Regions from separate parts of the Cyanobium sp. Alchichica 3B3-8F6 genome, predicted to be linked through region 1. Evidence: predicted binding sites of a transcription regulator. Region 1 holds the regulator's gene; each other region holds the start of a gene.
The links. Region 1 encodes NtcA, which controls nitrogen genes in cyanobacteria. Its sites were predicted from a motif close to GTANCNNNNGNTAC; they were not measured.
Positions count from the first base shown of each region.

Region 2: a site for NtcA is predicted at 4,320-4,333, ahead of KBY65_RS04065 (ferredoxin--nitrite reductase). Genes of this name have one in related genera too.
Region 3: a site for NtcA is predicted at 2,498-2,511, ahead of KBY65_RS03085 (P-II family nitrogen regulator). Genes of this name have one in related genera too.

Region 1 covers NZ_JAGQCZ010000004.1:136,831-143,163, forward strand. Annotated here, with positions in the region: gene psbH (photosystem II reaction center phosphoprotein PsbH) at 108-308, shown strand; gene KBY65_RS05035 (TatA/E family twin arginine-targeting protein translocase) at 344-634, shown strand; gene pth (aminoacyl-tRNA hydrolase) at 641-1,276, shown strand; gene KBY65_RS05045 (DUF3146 family protein) at 1,281-1,538, shown strand; gene KBY65_RS05050 (resolvase) at 1,516-1,977, opposite strand; gene KBY65_RS05055 (DUF3084 domain-containing protein) at 1,974-3,191, opposite strand; gene ntcA (global nitrogen regulator NtcA) at 3,240-3,980, opposite strand; gene KBY65_RS05065 (cob(I)yrinic acid a,c-diamide adenosyltransferase) at 4,241-4,861, shown strand; gene dcd (dCTP deaminase) at 4,861-5,454, shown strand; gene thyX (FAD-dependent thymidylate synthase) at 5,451-6,176, opposite strand; gene KBY65_RS05080 (thioredoxin domain-containing protein) at 6,197-6,333, opposite strand, start outside.
Region 2 covers NZ_JAGQCZ010000003.1:153,890-160,222, reverse strand. Annotated here, with positions in the region: gene KBY65_RS04085 (redox protein) at 1-176, opposite strand, end outside; gene cobA (uroporphyrinogen-III C-methyltransferase) at 338-1,126, opposite strand; gene KBY65_RS13860 (CbiX/SirB N-terminal domain-containing protein) at 1,123-2,487, opposite strand; gene KBY65_RS04065 (ferredoxin--nitrite reductase) at 2,566-4,113, opposite strand; gene KBY65_RS04060 (anthranilate phosphoribosyltransferase) at 4,363-5,403, shown strand; gene KBY65_RS04055 (CmpA/NrtA family ABC transporter substrate-binding protein) at 5,566-6,333, shown strand, end outside.
Region 3 covers NZ_JAGQCZ010000002.1:230,260-236,592, forward strand. Annotated here, with positions in the region: gene KBY65_RS03070 (cytochrome c biogenesis protein CcdA) at 1-649, shown strand, start outside; gene KBY65_RS03075 (cytochrome c biogenesis protein ResB) at 646-1,956, shown strand; gene queF (preQ(1) synthase) at 1,966-2,391, opposite strand; gene KBY65_RS03085 (P-II family nitrogen regulator) at 2,604-2,942, shown strand; gene KBY65_RS03090 (TlyA family RNA methyltransferase) at 2,974-3,897, opposite strand; gene KBY65_RS03095 (hypothetical protein) at 4,010-4,222, shown strand; gene purB (adenylosuccinate lyase) at 4,292-5,587, shown strand; gene KBY65_RS03105 (YbhB/YbcL family Raf kinase inhibitor-like protein) at 5,623-6,111, opposite strand; gene KBY65_RS03110 (23S rRNA (pseudouridine(1915)-N(3))-methyltransferase RlmH) at 6,241-6,333, opposite strand, start outside.

The sequences.
Region 1 (6,333 bases):
GGGCAGGTGACGGGTTGCTTCACAACTGTCTTCGCCCCGGCGCGCTGAGGCACGCAGGCCCCTTACAGTAACGAGAGCGAATCCATGCCCGAGAGGCTGCAGAAGTCATGGCCCAACGCACCCGCCTCGGAGACATCCTGCGCCCACTCAATTCGGAGTACGGCAAGGTTGTTCCCGGCTGGGGCACCACACCCGTGATGGGCATCTTCATGGTGCTGTTCCTGGTGTTCCTGCTGATCATCCTGCAGCTGTACAACAAGTCGCTCCTGCTCGAGGGCATCACCGTCAACTGGAACGGCCTCGGCTGAGCCGGCGCTGTTCGCTCCGCCCCACCCCTTCTCCCATGAACGTCTTCGGCATCGGCCTTCCCGAATTGGCGGTGATTGCTGCCATCGGGTTGCTGGTGTTTGGGCCGAAGCGTCTACCAGAGCTGGGGAAAACTCTGGGGCGCACCCTCAAAGGGTTCCAGTCGGCCTCCTCCGAGTTCGAAAAGGAATTTCGCTCAGCCATCGCCACCACCGATCTGGCATCCGCTGATCTACCGCCTACCAGCGTCGAGCCGGAGCCAACGGCCCAGGTCCTTGATTCAACGTCCCAGCCTGATGATTCGTCGGATGCGCGTCCGGCGGCCTGATCTGCCGTGAGCTCAGGGTCTCCGGAGTCGGCTTCGCCACTGCAGCTCCTGGTGGGCCTGGGCAATCCTGGCTCCAAATACGCTGCCACCCGGCACAACGTTGGGTTTATGGCGCTGGAGCGCCTCGCTGCTGCCGGGGGCGCCGCGTTTCGCCAGCAGCCCAAGTTGCATGGTCTGCTGGCGGAGGTGGGCCAGGGGGCGACGCGCCTGCGGCTGTTGATGCCCCAGACCTACATGAACGACAGCGGGCGCTCGATCCGGGCCGCCCTCGACTGGTTTGGTCTGGAGCCCTCCCAGTTGCTGGTGGTGGTGGATGACATGGATCTGCCCCTCGGCAAGTTGCGCTTGCGGGCCTCTGGCAGTGCCGGCGGCCATAACGGCCTGCGCAGCACGATCAGCCATCTGGGCACCCAGGACTTCCCGCGTTTGCGCATCGGCATCGGTGCACCGGCCCACGACCCGGCTGAACGCCGCGCCCGCACCGTGGGCCACGTGCTGGGGCGATTCAGCGCGGCCGAGCAGCCCCTGCTTGAGGCGGTGCTGGCCGAGGTGGAGGCCGGCATCGGCTTGATCCAGCGCCTCGGGCTGGAGCGGGCCGGTAACCGTGTCAACAGTTTCCAGCCGGAAGGCGCGGCAACCTGACGCCATGGCGCGCCTTCCCTCCACCACGGCCCAGCTGCGGGTGCTGCACCAGAGCTTCAGCCAGCGGGTGCTGGAGGGGGAGGTGAGCGCCGGTGGCTATCAGTGGCGGTTTCGTTGGGCCTTCGATCGCGGTGAGCTCAGCGTGGAGCCGTCGTTGGGCCGGGCCCTGATCCAGGACGCCCTGCTGCGCTATCTGCTCAAGGTGGATTACCAACTGGAGCCAGGAGGCGACTATGCCTTCACGGTGCGGGCTCGCTTTTGAGGCCCTGCAGGCAGCGGCGCACCTCCTGAGTGGGCCGCTGCAGCCGTAAGCCGCTGTGACGCTCCACCAACAGCTGGGCCACCACATCGTCGATGTCGCGGCGGGGCAGCCGCAGACCCGCCGGCAGCAGTCGCCACCAACCGTTGGCTGGATACAGCTCCCAGTAGCGATCGCGGGCGGCCAGAGTGCTGCCGTGCTCGTCGACCAGCTCCAGCTCCAGGGCCAGTGCGGCCAGCGGGCCGCGCCAGGCGCTACTGCTGGTGCCGTTGCCCACCACCACCCGGGTCAGCCCCTGGCGTTGCCAGGCCTGGAGCTGGGCCCGGCTTGCCTCGGGGGGCAGGATCGCCGCCTCCAGAACGAGGGCTTGCGCGAGATCCGCCAGCACCAGGCCACATTTGCTGCGGCCGGGATCGAGCCCCGCGATCAAGCCCGCCGTCATGGCCGGCGGGGGCCTGGGCCAGCGCCGGCCGGCGCGCCAGGTCGCAGCCAGCGCACGTCCACCGCAATCGGGTCGGGGGTGTCGGCATCGCGCACGACCAAGGCTTCTAGTTGCGCCACCTGGCCCGCTGGCCTTTCGCTCAGATCGCGGCCCAGTTGGCTCAAACGGGCCGCATCAAACTGCAGGCCCTCCGCCGCGGTGCCCTGGCGTTGGGCCTTGGCATAGGCCGCCGCCAACAGCAGGTTGAGCCGGCGATTGATCGCTTCCACGCTGCTGAGGTCGCCTTCGATGGTGGTGCTGGCCAGCACTTCGCCGGCCTTGACGACAGCCCGGTTTGGGCGGAGGTCGGGGAAGGCGAGCACCTGGCGCTCACCCCGCAACACGTTGGCGGCCGAAAGGATGCTCACCACCCAGCTGCCGGGTTTGGCCAGGAGTCCCTCCAATTTGGCGATGTCGCTCTTGGGCACCAGCAGGATCTGGCGGTCGACCTGCTGGCCAGGCAACACCCGCCGGAATGCGGAGAGGTTGGCTTGTTGCAGCAGGGCCGTGATCACGGCGCTGGCCTGCTCGGGCTGCTCCAGGGTCACCTTGGCGCTGGCCAAGGTCTGACCGCTGGTGATCACCACATCGCCGCGGCGCAGGGCAATCAGGTTGCTCTCAAGATCCTTGAGTTCTTGGGCGCCTGCGGCAATGCGGCGGCGCACCTGGGCCAGTTCGGTTTCGGTGCGTCGGATGTCAGCGTCGCGGTCTTGAACCTCACGGCTGAGCCGTGTGCGTTCCACCTCCAGGCTGTTGCGTTGGGCAACCAGCGGAGCCAGTTCCTGACGCAGCTGATTGGCCCGCGCCTGGGCCTGTTCGAACCGCTGTTGCGCATCCCGTTTCCCCTGTTCGGCCCGGTTGAGCTCCTGCTGGCTGGTGGCCAGTTGGGCCTGACTGCTGGCCAGCTGGCGGCGGCTGCTCTGCAGACGATCCTCCAGCCGATCGAGCTCGAACAGACCCGTGCGCAGGCGCTCACTCACCAGCAGCATCAGCCCCAGCGAGATCGCGCTGATCAGGCTGCCGGTGAGCACCGTGATCAACACGGCGGTGCGTCGGGGCCTCAGCTTGAACAGACTGAGGCGCGCCTTGCCAACCCGGCTGCCCAGCCGGTCACCCAGGGTGGAGAGCACTCCCCCCAGGGCTAGCAGCGCCAAGATCAGCAGCCAGCCGGTCACATGCGTCTGCGAACGGGCCCCAGTATCCCTGCCCCTCAGCCGAAGCGCTCAGCTGAAGCGTTTGGCCAGGGCAATCGGGTCAAAGACGGTGATTTTCTTGCGGTCGATCTGCACCAGGCCGTCGTTGCGTAGATCCCCCAGCAGGCGGGTGATCGTGACGCGCGTGGAGCCGATGGCTTCGGCGATGGCCTGGTGGGACAGGCGAAGATCGATGGTGATGCCCTCGCTGCTGGGAACGCCGAAGTCGCGGCAGAGCACCAAGAGAAAGCTCACCAGCCGCGAGCTCATGTCCCGGTGGGTGAGGGTTTCGATCATCGTTTCGGTTTGCAGGATGCGTGAGGAAAGGCCCTGCAGCAGCAGCAACCCGACGCTGGCGTCCTGCTCGATGGCGCGCCGCACCGAGGTGGCTGGAGCGGTCACCATCTCGACCCGGGTGAAGGCCACAGCGTGATAAAAGCGATCTGAGCGCTGGCCCGTGAGCAGGGACAGCACCCCAAACAGGCTGTTTTCCCGCAGCAGGGCCACCGTGATTTCTTCACCGGATTCGTAGACACGCGAGAGCCGCACCGCGCCGCGGCGCAGCAGGTACACCCGTTCGGCTGGATCGCCGGGGAAAAAGATCGTCTTGCCCCGTTCGATCGTTTCGACGCTGCTGCCGGCCAGCCCGCGGATCACCTCTAGCAGGGTGGGACTGGCCTGGCCAGCGCTGCCCATGCCGGCCACCACCCCTGGGGCCCCGGTCGATGGGGTGGCGGCGGTACGGCTGAATCCGTGGGTGGCGCCAACCATCGTGGCTTAGGCAAGTGGCCGGACCCTAAGGATCACCCGGGGGTGCCCCTGTAGCAACGCACACGATTTGCCGTCGCCTTGCTGTTGCCCCTGGTTGGTTTTGGGCGCAGCAGTACGGATGTTTCCACCAGGGATGGTGTCATTCGCTTGTGGAACGGTCCGATCCCGCTACATTCAGGTCCTCGGGGGGCGCAGCCGCGACTTCCCTGGTGGGGTGTCGCGTCCCCGTTCGTCCTGCCCCTTGTCCTGACACGGTGTCCATGACCGCCAGCTTGCCCGTCCCAGGTCTGACCTCCGGAACCGGAGCGGGTTTTCCTGCGGTCCAGCACGCTCCCCAGCGCCCGGGCCATCGCCCCCTGGCGGCGGTCTCTCCGGCTCCCGTGCTGCGTTTGGTGGCCCAGCAGGAGGGTCTGCTCCAGATCCACACGGCTCCGTTCCGGGGCAGTTTCGGTGCGGTGCTCAGCCAGGCCTTGCGCACCGCCGGGCTGGGCAGTCGGGTGCTGGTGAGCCAGTTTCTCAAGGGTGGCGTGGATCAGGGGCTGGAGAGCAGCCTTTGGCTTTGTGGCCGTCTGCAGTGGTTGCGGCCCGGGGTGCCCGCCTGCCTCTCGGAGCGGGCCGCCGACCAGGATCAGGAGTCGGTGGAGGCCGTGCGCCAGGTGTGGGCCTTCAGCCGTGAGCAGTTGCTCAGTGGCGCTGTGGATCTGATGGTGCTCGACGAGCTGGGTCTGGCGGTGGAGCTGGGCTACATCGACAAGGCCGACGTCGTGGCCACCCTCGATCGCCGGCCGGCCCATCTGGATGTCATCCTGACCGGTCCGGCCATGGCTTCTGAGCTGATGGCGATGGCCGACCAGGTCACCCAGCTGCGTCGAGGTCTCTAATGCTCAAGAACGATCGCTGGATTAATGAGCAGGCCGCGGCCGGAATGCTGCAGCCTTTCCAGTCGAGCCTGGTGCGTCACCTGGATCCCGACACCGCCAGTTCGCCGGTGCTCAGCTACGGCTGCTCGTCCTATGGCTACGACCTGCGGCTGTCGGCGAAGGAGTTTCTGATTTTCCGTCACGTGCCCGGCACGATCATGAACCCCAAGCGGTTCAATCCGGCCAACCTTGAGCCTGCGCCCCTGCATGAAGATGAGGATGGCGCCTATTTCATCCTGCCGGCCCATTCCTACGGGCTGGGGGTGGCGCTGGAGAAGATGAAGGTGCCGCCCAATATCACCGTGATCTGCCTGGGCAAGAGCACCTATGCGCGGCTCGGCATCATCGTCAACACCACTCCTGCAGAAGCCAGCTGGGAAGGGCACCTCACCCTTGAGTTCAGCAACTCCTCCGGGGCTGATTGTCGGATCTATGCCAACGAAGGCATCTGCCAGTTGCTCTTCTTTGAGGGCGATCCCTGCGAAACCACCTATCAAGATCGGGCCGGCAAATATCAGCACCAGCCCGAGCGCGTCACCCTCGCCCGCATTTAAGGCGCCAGGCGAGCCTTGTGCAGCCGGCTCTTTTCATACCACTCGGCAAATTGCGGGGTCCAGGCCTGTAAGTGAGGCCACATCAGGTCGCAGAGCTCGCGGATTTCCTGCTGCGCATCGAGCTTGGCCCGCAGGTCGAGGAAGTGCAGGAAGGCCCTCAGGGTGAAGCTCACCACGAAGTGCTGGCGGTAGTCGAAGGGCAGGATGCCGCGCGCGTGCTCCTCAGCGAAGCCCGCTGCCAGCAGGTCGCGGTAGCGCGCCGCCGCCGCCCGGCAGAGATCCAGATCCACGGCCCGCTGCTCAGCGGTGTAGGCGTACTTCTTGCCCTGCCGGTCGCTGTAGCTGCCAACCGGACGCAGGTAAAACACCTCCTCCAGCTCCAGCTCGCCGTTTGCCGCCTTGCAGATGCGATCGCCCGTGTAGCGCATCGATTGCACGTCGAAGCTCACCCCCACCCGGTGCGTGCGCGCCTGCTGCATCACCGAGTGGGGAAACCAGCCCACGTTGAGCACGATCTGGGCGTGCTCCAGGGGGCCGTAGTGGCCCCGCTCTCCGGCCAGCAGCCGCTTGATACAGATCTCGCCGGCCTTGGTTTCGTCCGGCCAGTTGGCCGTGTCTGCGACAACAAACCCCTCGCTGTAGTCCTGGTGCATGCCGGCATACACGCACTGCTGGGGGTTGGGCGTAGCGGCGATCAGGGCGACGCGGAAACGGGGATCCATGGCGGATTTCAGGGGGGAAATTAGGCGTGGCTGCGGGGTCCGGCCATCGTGGCAGCCTTTGGCGCGCCTGCAGCGACTTCGCCCTCTGTGACGTCGACGCTGGTGTTGGAGGTGGTGTTGGGCGTGGCATCGAGGCTGCTGACGGCGCCCATGCCGG
Region 2 (6,333 bases), on a different contig from region 1:
TCCTGGTGGGGATGCAGATAGAACTGCCAGGCACCAGTCTTCTCCTCATCGGGGGGGCTAACCGCCGGACCGGAGTGGATCACCAGATCGCGGGCATTCGAGCTGGCGACGGTGATGTCGAAAAAGCGAACTGCCGGGGTATCGCGAAACTTCTCATAGGGGACCAGCTCAAACATCGGCGCCGTCTTGGGGGTGGCGGACATGGGAAGAGGTGCCGACCAACCGGCACCAAAGCAATGGCTTAATGAACCGTACGACCCCTGATCCCGGCCGTTGCATCGACTACCCAATCCCCGTTCCCACAGGCCAGTTCCCTGGCTGGTTGCGCGTGGCTGGCTCAGAAGGGGATCGGCATCTCCACCGCCGCCGGCTCGGGAGCACAGGACGCCACCCGTTGATTCACCACTTCCCCGATCACCACGATCGAGGGGGAGGCCAACTCCGCGCGGCACACCTCAACCGCCAGCTGGGCCAACTCGGCAATCACCCAGCGCTGGCCGCGCACCGTGCCCTGTTGCACCGCAGCAGCGGGCGTCGACGGATCGAGGCCACCGGCGATCAACTCTTCGCAGATGTGGGGCAGGTTGTGCAGCCCCATGTAGATCACCAGGCCGTCGCTGCTGCGGGCTAGGCCGCGCCAGTCGACGCTGGGCCGGGCCTTGTCGATCTCCTCATGGCCGGTCACAAACGTGACGGAGCTGCCGGCCCGCCGGTGGGTCACGGGAATGCCCACGTAGGCCGGAGCAGCGATGCCCGCGGTCACCCCCGGCACCACCTCCACGGGCACCCCCTGGCGCTCCAGGTGGGCGGCCTCCTCACCGCCGCGGCCAAACAAAAACGGATCGCCGCCCTTGAGGCGCACCACGCAGCGGCACCGGCCCGCCAGCTCCACCAGCACCGCATTGGTGGAGGGCTGGGGCACCGAGTGGTGGCCGCGGCGCTTGCCCACGAAATGCTTCTCGGCGCTGTCCGGCACCAGGGCCAGCACCTCGCGCGGCACGAGCGAGTCGTACACCAGCGCGTCGCACTGCTGCAGCAGGCGCTGGGCCTTCACCGTGAGCAGATCGGGATCCCCCGGGCCCGCCCCCACCAGATACACCGTGCCCGGCGGGTTGGCGCCGCTCATGGCAGGGCCTCCAGCTCGGCCAGCAGCAGCTGACGAAAGCGAGCGCGCTGCAACAACGGCGGACCCACCAGGGAGGCGAGGCTGTCGGTCAGCCGGTTGGCGGCCAGGGCCAGGGGCAGCAGGGGCGGCGGTGCTGGAGCGCCGGCGATCGGGGCTGGGATCAGGCTGCTCAGGAGACCCTCGCCACTGGGGTCACTGTATGAAGCGGGCACGCAGCGGGCGCCGGTGCACGCCTCCAGATGGGCGAGGAAACGCCGGGCCAGAGGGCCCTCCAGGGGATGGTGCAGCAGCAGGGGCTGGGGGGGCGGCTGAGCGGGTGGCTGGGCCGCTCGCTCGCACAGCTCCGCCATCTCGGCGGCCAGGGCGCGTTGCCAGGCGGGCCAGGCGCCTAAGAAAGGCAGCCGCCGCACGGGGCCCTGAAGCCGCCAATGGGCGGCAATGGCGGGAATGTCGTGGCGCACATGGCCGCCTGGCAGGAGCATCAGGGGCACCAGGGTGAGCGGCAACGCGCTGGCCTCGCCCACAGCAGCAGGTCGCCCGGGGGGCTCGCCGGTGAGGGCCTGTAGCAACACCGGCGCTCGCCGACGCCGCTCCAGCTCAGCCGCCAGCTCCAGCAGCTCCGGAGGCACCACCCCGCCGGCGCGGCCGTGCACCACCAGCAGCAGGGAGCTGGCCAGGGCCTGGGGGAGGGACAGAGCCGCCAGCCGCCGCTGACGCCGCTGCTCCACCGCAGCATCCAGGGGCACACCTGCCAGGGCGACCAACTGGGCACGGGCCGCGGGCAAACGGGCCAGCAAATCGACGGCTGCAGCGGCGAGCGACGAATCGTGGTCGGTGGCGAGGCGGCGCAGCCAGTTGGCCAGGGCGGCCTGCGGCCAGGCACTGAGGCCAACGGCCAACCCCTCCAGGGCCGCGCGCCGCACCGCACCGGGCTGCGGAGCCAAGGCCCAACGGGCCAAGAGCGCCCCGTCCTGGGGCTGGCGCTGGAAGCCCAGCAACGGCAACAGGCAAGCGCTCATCTCAGGGGCTCCAGACTGGTCTGGACTGGCCAGGCGATCCCGCAGCCAGGCCGCCAGCAAAGGATCGCGAACCCCGCCGATCAGTGCCGGCCAGCGGGGATCAGGGCTGGGTAGCTGCCACCACCAACGCAGCAGGCGCAGGGCCGATGGCCCATCTAGGCGTTCTGCCAGCACCGTGAGGACGTCGACATCGACGGCAACGGAGCCAGCCTCAATCGCGGCCACCCAGCCAGCGGCTTGCCACCCGGACGTCCGGCGCCAGCGCTGCAGCTCCGGCAAGCGATCCGGATGGCCGCAAGGTGGCAACCGCAACGGCGCATCGGCGTGGTTCAAACGATGCATACCGCCGGGTCGGGAAAGCTTGGCAAAATGGCGAGGCTGCGGTGCTGGATCTGGCCCCGGAGAGGTTGGATCAACAATTCACGCTGGCATTGGCCGGCGGCGGGCGCCGAAGCGCTCCACCAGCAACTGCTCCAGCACATCCGGCAGGTCGCTGAGCGGCACGCCCTTGTCGTGCAGCTCGGCCAGCTTCGGCTCGGCATCCATCGAGCCGCCCAGAAAAATCTTGGCGGCCTCCACCATCTCGCCGTCCTTGCGGGCCTTGGCACCCATCAGGCCGATCTGGCCCATGTAGGGCTGGCCGCAGGCGTTGGGGCAGCCGGTCCAGTGCATGCGCACCGCATGGGGCAGCTCGACGCGCTGCTCCAGCTCCTCCAGCACCGCCTGGGCCGCGCCCTTGGTGGGGATCAGAGCGAAGCTGCAGTAGGCGTTGCCGGTGCAGCTCACCGCCTCGGCCTGCAGGGGCGAGGGATCGGGGCGGAAGCGCTGCAGCAGCGGTTCGGCCAGCAGGGCCTCGAGACGCTCGGCCGGCACATTCACAATCAGGGCGTTCTGGGCCTCGGTGAGCCGCAGCTCGCCGCTGCCATAGATGCGGGCCAGCCGGGCCAGCTCCACCATCCCCTCGGCATCCAGGCGCCCCATCGGCACATGCAGCCCCGCCCAGTGCAGGCCCTGCTGCTTTTGAGATTGCACACCCAGGCCATCGCGGGGCGCCCGGGTCACCAGATGGCTGCCGTCGTGGGCGGCAGCGGTGGCGGGATCGCCGCCTAACTCCGCCCAGGTGCTGAGCACCGCCTGGCGATAGCTCTCCACACCCAGCTGGTCGATCAGATACATCAACCGGCTCTTGTTGCGCTGCTGGCGATTGCCGGAGCGCTCGTAGTGGCGCAGCACCGCCAGGGTGAAGCCGGGTAGCTGCTCGGCCGGCAGCCACAGCCCCAGCGGGATCGCCAGTTCGTTGCGCTGGGCCGAGAAGAAACCGCCCACCATCACCGTGAAGCCCAGCGCGCCGTTGTGGTGGGCCGGCAGGAAGGCCAGGTCGTTGTGGAGCAGAAAGCTGTCGGGGGCGCCGCCGACGGCCACGTTGAACTTGCGGGGCAGGTTGCGCGGGCCGGCCGGACCCAGCAGCGCCGCCTGGATGGCGTCCACCAGGGGCCGGGTGTCGACGATTTCCTCAGGATCGATGCCGGCCAGGGGATTGCCGGTGACGTTGCGCGGGTTGTCGTGGCCCGACTGGCGGCTGGTCAGTCCCACCCGCTCCAGCGCCGCCATCAAGGGCGCCATGTCTTCGAGCAGCAAGCCCCGCAGCTGGATGTTCTGGCGGGTGGTGAGGTCGGCACTGCCGTGCTCGCCGCAGCGGTCGATCACATCGGCCAGCACCGCCAGCTGCTCGGCGCTGATCACGCCATTGGGCAGGCGCAGCCGCACCATAAAGCGCCCAGGGGTCACCGGCCGGAAGAAGATGCCCAGCCACTTCAGCCGGATCGTGAGGGTGGCCTCGTCCAGGGCTTCCCAGCCCTGGCGGCCCAGCTCCTCCAATCGGGGCGCCAACTCGAGGCCGCAGAGATCGGCTTTGGCCTGCTCCACCTTGCTGAGCACAGGCGGGGAAGAAACAGAAACGCTGGTCATTGGCGGCAGCGGGGGCGCAAAGGAACGTCGGACGTCCCAAGCAGGCCGGGAAGGGCCTGTGGGACCCGAGCAAGCGCCGATGAGAGCTACGCCGTCGGGAACAAAAACAGGGAAGTGGCACCCATGGCGGCGGCGCAGACTTCCGTGCTGGATGATTTCCTTGCTGAAAATCAACGAGATTGTGCGCTGAGGCGCCCGCTGTCCGTGTCGCAACCGCTACCGAACATCAGCAGCCGCCGAGACCAACAGCTGCAGGCCCTCGGAGGGGCTCGGGCCCAGTTCCGCGAGCTGATCGGCAAGGTGGGCAGTGGCGAACACACCAGCACCGGACTCAGCCGGGACGAGGCCCGCATCGCCACAGACCTGATGCTCCAAGGCAAGGTGAGCGAAGCCCAGCTGGGTGCCTTTCTGATCGCCCACCGCATCCGCAGGCCGCTGCCCATTGAGCTGGCGGGCATGCTCGATAGCTACAGACAGAACGGCCCGGTGCTGGAAACCCCAGGCAAGCGGGCGCTCAGTTTCGGGGTGCCCTACGACGGCCGCAGCCGCACCGCACCGCTGCTGCCGCTGCTGGCGCTGCTGCTGGCCAGCAGCGGGCTGCCGGTGGTGCTGCATGGCGGTGATCCGATGCCGGTGAAATACGGCGTCACCCTGGCGGAACTGTTTGCAGCGCTCGGCATCACCTGGCGCGGGCTCACACTCACTGCTGTGCAGGAGAGGTTGGATCTGCACAACCTGGCACTCACCCACCAGCCCGACCACTTCCCGGCGGCCGAGCGCCTGGTGCCGGCCCGCGATGAAATCGGCAAGCGTCCGCCGGTGGCCAGCCTGGAACTGCTGTGGACACCCCACCGGGACCAGCATCTGTTGATCAGCGGCTTCGTGCATCCCCCCACGGAGAAGCGGGCCTGGGAAGCGCTGGAGCTGGCCGGCGAGGCCGACGTGCTCACCGTGAAGGGACTGGAGGGGTCCACCGACCTCCCCTCCAGCCGCGCCGGCATCACCGCCCGGCTGCGCCAGGGAAGCGTGGAGAGGCTGTTGCTGCACCCGCGCGACCACGGCCTCCATGGCGATGACGTGGCCTGGGAAAGCCTGGCAACCTGGCAAGCGCAGGCGCTGGCTGCGCTGACAAGCGAAGGCCCCCTGGCCGGGCCACTGCTCTGGAATCTGGGCGCTTACCTCTGGCTCAGCGATCAGATCGACAGCCTGCCCGCAGCCCTCGAGCAGGCCCGCGCCCTGCTGGCAGCCCGCAGTGGCGAGCGCCTCCGGCAGACATTGGCCAATCGGTAGCAACCGCCACTCTCCCCTGGCGGGCCGGCGTGGTGTCTTAGTTGGGTCGGTCAGCTCATGCGCCGACCTGACCTTTTGGCCGGTTCGGTGCGCTTTGTTGTGGAGCCCGACCGGAGTGCAGTTCGCCATCACTCCGGCAGCATCCACGCCGCTCCGCAACACATGTCCAATTTTTCGCGCCGCAAGTTTCTGCTCACTGCCGCTGGCTCGGCGGCCGGTGCCCTCTGGCTCGCCGCCTGTGGCGGCCCTGGCAAGAAACCTGAAATTCAAGCCACCAGCTCGGCCAGCGGCGTTGACGCTCCCGAAGTCCCAGGCGCCACCCTGGGCTTCATCGCCCTCACCGATGCCTCCCCGCTGATCATTGCCTCCGAGAAGGGTTTCTTTGCCAAACACGGCATGCCCGAAGTGAAGGTGGTGAAGCAAACCTCCTGGGCTGGCACCCGCGACAACCTGGAACTTGGCAGTGAACGGGGCGGCATTGACGGCGCTCACATCCTCACACCGATGCCCTACCTGCTCACCACAGGTTCCATCACCAAGAGCCAGAAGCCGTTGCCGATGTATATCTTGGCTCGGCTCAATGTGAATGGCCAAGGCCTCTCACTCTCCAATGAATTCCTGGCCGAGAAGGTCACCATCAAAGACCCGAAGATCAAACAAATTGCCGAGAGGAAAAAAGCCAGCGGCAAACTGCTGAAAGCCGCCATGACTTTCCCAGGTGGAACGCATGATCTATGGATGCGTTACTGGCTGGCAGCCAATGGCGTGAATCCGGCCACCGAAGCCGACCTGGTGGTGGTCCCACCAGCCCAGATGGTGGCCAACATGCAAACCGGCACCATGGACACGTTCTGCGTGGGCGAGCCCTGGAACCAGCGCACCGTAAATCAGAAGCTTGGCTATACAGGAGCCATCACCGGCGAACTCTGG
Region 3 (6,333 bases), on a different contig from region 1:
GGTGTTTGCAGGCGGGCTGCTCACCAGCCTGGGCCCCTGCTCCCTATCGCTGTTGCCAATCACCCTGGCCTACCTGGCCGGCTTCAGCAACGAAACCGGCAGTGCTGCATTGGCCCAGCGTCAGACCCCCTGGCTGCGCAGCCTCAGCTTCACTGCAGGGATTGTGGCGGCCCTGGTGCTGCTGGGCTTGGTGAGTGGGCTGCTGGGCCGCATCTATGGCCAGATTCCTGGCCTGATTCCGACTGTGGTGGCGGTGCTGGCCCTGCTGATGGGGCTCAACCTGCTTGGCCTGCTCAAGCTGCCCCTGCCCGCCGGCCCCGATCCGGAGGTGTGGCGTCGCCGCGTGCCGGCGCCACTGGCGCCGATGGCTGCGGGCCTGGCCTTCGGGCTGGCGGCCACCCCCTGCACCACGCCGGTGTTAGCGGTGCTGCTGGCCTGGATAGCCCAAAGCGGCAAACCCCTGGTGGGGATGCTGCTGCTGACCAGCTTCGGCGCGGGCCAGGTCGTGCCGCTGCTGCTGGCGGGCACCGCGGCGGCCAGTTTGCCGCACCTACTCAGCCTTCGCCGGGTGGGTCAATGGGTGCCACCGATCAGCGGCGTGGTGCTGGTCACCACCGGTGCCCTCACCCTGGTGGCCAACTGGCGATGACCAGCTCCATCAGAGGCTTCACCCGGGTGCTGGGCTGGATCTCCGATCTGCGCCTGGCGATTGTGCTGCTGCTGGTGATTGCCGTCGCCAGCGGGGTTGGCACGGCCATCCCGCAGCAGGAAACCGCCGAGTTTTATCACCGGCTTTACGACCCCCAACCCTGGCTGGGCCTGCTGGGCGGCGATGGGGTGATGGCCCTGCAGCTCGACCATGTCTTTTCCAGCGGCTGGTTTCTAGGGCTGCTGGCCTGGCTGGCCCTGTCACTGCTGCTCTGCAGTTGGCGCCGCCAGTGGCCCGCCCTGCAGGCCGCCCTGCGCTGGATCGACTACCGCTCCCCTCGCCAGCTCAGCAAATTGAGCGTGGCCGAAACCCTGCCCACCCCTAGCCCCAGCTCCAGCCTGGACACGCTGGCCCAGCTGCTGCAGCGTCAGGGTTGGCAGATCCAGCTCCAGGAGGGGCGCCTGGCGGCCCGCAAGGGGGTGGTGGGCCGGGTGGGCCCCATGCTCGTCCATGCCGGCATGGTGGTGTTGATGCTGGGTGCCGCCTGGGGGGCCGTAGGCGGTCAGCGGGCCGAGCAATACCTGGCCCCCGGCCGCAGCCTCGAGCTGATGGACAGCCGCGGCAGCAGCCGGCTCACTCTCGCCCTCGACCGCTTCGCCATCCAACGGGATCCCGCCGGCCGACCAGAGCAATTCACGTCCCAGCTGCGCATCCTTGAGGGCGACGGCAGCGAAGGCAGCCTGCTGAAGCAGGCGCAAATCAGCGTCAACCATCCGCTGCGCTTCCAGGGAGTGACCCTCTATCAGGCCGACTGGGCCCTGGCGGCGATCACGGTGCAACTGGGCAAGAGTCCGCTGCTGCAACTGCCGCTGCAGAGCTTCCCTCAGCTGGGCGAGCAGGTGTGGGGGCTGGTGCTGCCAACCCGGCCCGATGGCAGCGAGCCGGTGCTGCTCAGCCTGAGCAGTGAGCAGGGGCCAGTGGATGTGTACGGCGCCGATGGCAGCTTGCTCAGCCAGATCGCCCCCGGTGGTGAACCCGTGGAGGTGAAGGGTCTGCCGATCCGGGTGGAGAGCGTGCTGCCCGCCAGCGGCATCCTGCTGAAGCGGGATCCGGGCGTGCCCCTCGTTTATGCCGGCTTTGCCATCGCCCTGGCCGGTGGAGGCCTCAGCCTGCTGGCCACCCGTCAGCTGTGGGCGATCGCCGAGGAGCAACCGGGCCAGCAGGGCCAATTGCACGTGGCCGGGCTGTGCAACCGCAACCTCACCGGCTTTGCCACCGAACTACCCCAGCTCCTGAGCCAGCTCTGAGGTGGCCCGTCAGCAGGGCAGCCGCGTGCCGTGGCTGACCCGCACCACGGTGTGCACGTTGCCGCGGGGATGGAAGTCGGCTTCCAGCTGCATCCACTGGGGATCGGTGGCGGCCACCAGGTCGTCGAGAATGCGGTTGGCCACCTCCTCATGGGAGATGGAGCGGTCGCGGTAGCTGTTCACGTAGAGCTTGATCGCCTTGAGCTCCACCACCCGGGGGCCAGGCTGATAGAGCAGACGCAGCACGGCGAAGTCGGGGTAGCCCGAAAACGGGCACTTGCAGGTGAACTCGGGCAGCTCGATCGAAATCTCGTAGGGGCGTCCGGGCCGGGGATTGTCGAAGCAGATCAGCTCCGCCTCGGCGATGGCCCGCTCGCCATAGAGCGGCGTTTGGGTGCGATCAGGGCTGGCGGGAGCTGCGGAGCTGGAGGACATGGAAAGGGGAAACGGCCCGGCCAGAGGCCCGGCGTGCACGGCGTGCACGGCGATCCTAGAAAGAACCGGGAAGCCACTCCGGCGCCCCGCGCGAGCGCCCCCGCCGGTAACAACCGCTACGACGACCCCCGCAAAGCTCGGGCCTAATGGGGCGATTCCCTCCCACCGGCAGGGATTTCCTGAGAGACTTCTATTTAGCCCGAGCTGTTCCTATGAAAAAAGTTGAGGCCATCATTCGTCCCTTCAAGCTCGAGGACGTCAAGATCGCGCTGGTGAACGCGGGGATCGTGGGCATGACCGTGAGCGAGGTGCGCGGATTTGGCCGTCAGAAGGGCCAGGTGGAGCGCTACCGCGGCTCGGAATTCACCGTGGAGTTCCTGCAGAAGCTGAAATTGGAAATCGTCGTCGACGACGACAAAGTCGATACCGTGATTTCAGCGGTTCAGGACGCGGCCCGTACCGGCGAAATCGGTGACGGCAAGATCTTCGTCAGCACGATCGACTCGGTGATCCGCATCCGCACCGGCGACCGCGACAGCGGCGCCATCTGATCTGAGCTGAGCTTGTCGGCACCAGCGCCGTTCAGCCATCCCCTCGAGCCCTGGTGGTCAGCGTGCTGGCCACCAGGGCTTTGATCTGGGCGGGGCCCACGGTCGCCGTGGCTAGCGGAGCAGGGGTTGCCTGTTCGGGGTTTACCTGTTGGGGGTTTGCCTGTTGGGGGTTTGCGGTTTGTGCAACATCGTGTTGAACAACGCCCAAGCGCCGCAGCCACAACAGGTATTCGTGGTTGCCGGCGGGCCCGGTGATCGGCGACGCCACCAGGCCGCAGGCCTTCAGCCCCAACGCCCCGGCCGCCGCAATCACCCCCGCAATCGCATCGCAGTGGGCGACGGGATCGCGCACGACCCCGCCCTTGCCGACGCGGCTCTTGCCCACCTCGAACTGGGGCTTGACCAGCAGCACCAGATCGACGGGCACCTCGTTCTGGAGCAAGCCCAGCAGGGCCGGCAACACCAGGGCCAGGGAGATGAACGACACATCGGCCACCGCCAGATCGGGCAAAGGGTCCTCCGGGCCGTAGAGGTCTGCGGGGCTGAGGTGGCGCAGGTTGGTGCGCTCGCGCAGCACCACTCGGGGATCGCTGCGCAGGCTCCAGGCGGTTTGGCCGTAACCCACATCAATGCCATAGACGCGCGCGGCGCCGTGCTGAAGCAGGCAGTCGCTGAAGCCGCCGGTAGAGATGCCGCCATCGAGGCAAACGCGGCCCTCCACCTGCAGCGGAAAGTGCGCCAGCGCCTCGAGCAACTTCTCACCACCGCGGGAGACGAACCGGGGCGGCTGCTGCACCAGCAGCTCCGCCTCCGGCAACACCTCCGTGCCCGGCTTGTCGAGCACACGATCGCCCTGCCGCACCCTCCCGGCCCGAATCAGCTGTTGGGCCTGCTGGCGGCTGGCGGCCAGGCCGCGGGCCACCAGCTCCAGATCCAGGCGTTGTTTGCGGGCCATGGCACTCGCGCTTTTGTGATCAAACCACAACGCAAACGGAACACATTCCAAGCAAGCCCGTCTCCCGCTCAAAACTCAGCGGAGGATGTCTCTCAACTTCGAAGCGGCAGCGATGGCCACCTTGATCCACCGCGCCCAAAAAACCAACAACGTGCTGGAGCTGCTCTACCCCGGCAGCTTCGTCAAACTGCGCAACCAACCGCATGATTTGCCTCCCTTCCAACTGATCCAGTGCCGCGGCGAACGCTGCTGGGTGCGCCAGCAGGCTTGGGGACATCAGGTGCACTGGGAAGTGGAGCACCGTCGCCTGACTGCGGCGGCCTGACAACTGCGGCCTAACCAGTCCCCAGGGGACGCACCCATACATTGGTCTGGACGTGAGCCAAACGCGGCCTTGATCGAGCGTTACACCCTGCCCGAAATGGGCAACCTCTGGAGTGAGGAAGCCAAGTTCCAGAGCTGGCTGGATGTGGAGATCGCCGCCACCGAAGCCAACTGCGAGCTGGGCCGGGTGCCCGCCGAGGCCGTGGCCACGATCAAGCAGAAGGCCAGCTTCAGCGTCGAGCGCATCCTCGAGATCGAGGCGGAAGTGCGGCACGACGTGATCGCCTTTCTCACCAACGTGAACGAGCACGTGGGTGACGCCGGGCGCCACATCCACGTGGGCATGACCAGCTCCGATGTGCTCGACACGGGCCTGGCACTGCAACTGAAGGCCTCGGTGCAGCTGCTGCGCACCGAGCTTGACGCTCTCGCAGACGCCCTTAGGGCTTTAGCCCGCGCCCACAAGGGCACGGTGATGATCGGCCGCTCCCACGCCATCCACGGCGAGCCGATCACCTTCGGCTTCAAGGTGGCGGGCTGGCTGGCGGAGGTGGAGCGCAACCGCGACCGGCTGGAGCGCCTCGAGCGGGTGGTGAGCGTGGGCCAGATCAGCGGTGCCATGGGCACCTACGCCAACACCGACCCCCAGGTGGAAGCGATCGCCTGCGCCAAGCTCGGCCTGGAGCCGGATACGGCCAGCACCCAGGTGATCTCCCGCGATCGCCACGCCGAATACGTGCAAACGCTCGCCCTGGTGGGCGCCGCCCTGGAGCGCTTCTCCACCGAGATCCGCAACCTGCAGCGCACCGATGTGCTCGAGGTGGAAGAGAACTTCGCCAAGGGGCAGAAGGGCAGCTCGGCCATGCCCCACAAACGCAACCCGATCCGCAGCGAGCGCATCAGCGGCCTGGCGCGGGTGCTGCGCAGCTACGTAGTGGCGGCCCTGGAAAACTGCGCCCTCTGGCACGAGCGCGACATCAGCCACAGCTCGGTGGAGCGGATGATGCTGCCCGACTGCTCGGCCACCCTGCACTTCATGCTGCGGGAGATGACCGACGTGGTGAAGGGCCTGGGGGTCTACCCCGACAACATGGCCCGCAACATGAACGTCTACGGCGGCGTGGTGTTCAGCCAGCGGGTGCTGCTGGCCCTGGTGGAGAGCGGCATCAACCGCGAAGATGCCTACCGGATCGTGCAGCGCAACGCCCACACCGCCTGGAACACCGAGGGGGGCAACTTCCGCGCCAACCTCGAGGCCGACGGTGAGGTGACCAGCCGCCTCAGCCTCGAGCAGCTGGCCGACTGCTTCTCCACCGACCTGCACCAGGAGAACCTGGGCGTGATCTGGGAGCGGCTGGGGTTTTGAGCGTCTCAGCGCTGGGCCCCAGAGGGGGTGCAGCACTAGCGGCTGTAAACCCCCGTGAGCTGGGCCGTAGCCAGCTGATGGCCGGCCATGGCCTGCTGGAGCTGTGCCACCGTGATGCCAGGCTCCAGATCCAGGCTGGTGTCGAGGGCAAACAGGCTGAAGATGTAGCGATGGGTCTGCCCCAGTGGCGGCTCCGGCCCCTGGTAGCCGATGCGATGGAAGTCGGCGACGCCCCAACAGGCACCGTGGCAGGCGCCACTGGGAAGCTGGGGTGCCCGATCCAGGCCGGCCGGCAGGCCCTGGTGCTCAGCCGGGAGGTTGAACAGCACCCAGTGCACCCAGGTGCCCCCCGGCGCATCGGGATCCTCCAGAACCAGCGCAAAGCTGACGGTGGAGCTCGGTGCTCCGTGCCAGCGCAGCGGCGGGGAGAGATTCAGGCCATCGGCACAGTGGATCGAAGGAATCCTGCCCCCATCGACAAACCCAGGGGAGGTGAGCTGGAAGGAGCCGTTGCTGCTCGACATCGTTCGGTCTCGGCCTCCACAGCCTGAGCCGGTGCCAACCAATCCCGAAGCGTTGCCGCGCCTTCTCGCTGGGATCACAGCAGGGTCGCCACGCATCCGCTGCCTGACGATCACGACAGAGCCGCGCGACTAAGCCTTGTGATACGGGCCACCCTGGAGGATTGACGTGGCGCGATAGAGCTGCTCCAGCAGCAGCAGTCGGGCCAGCTCGTGGGGGAATGT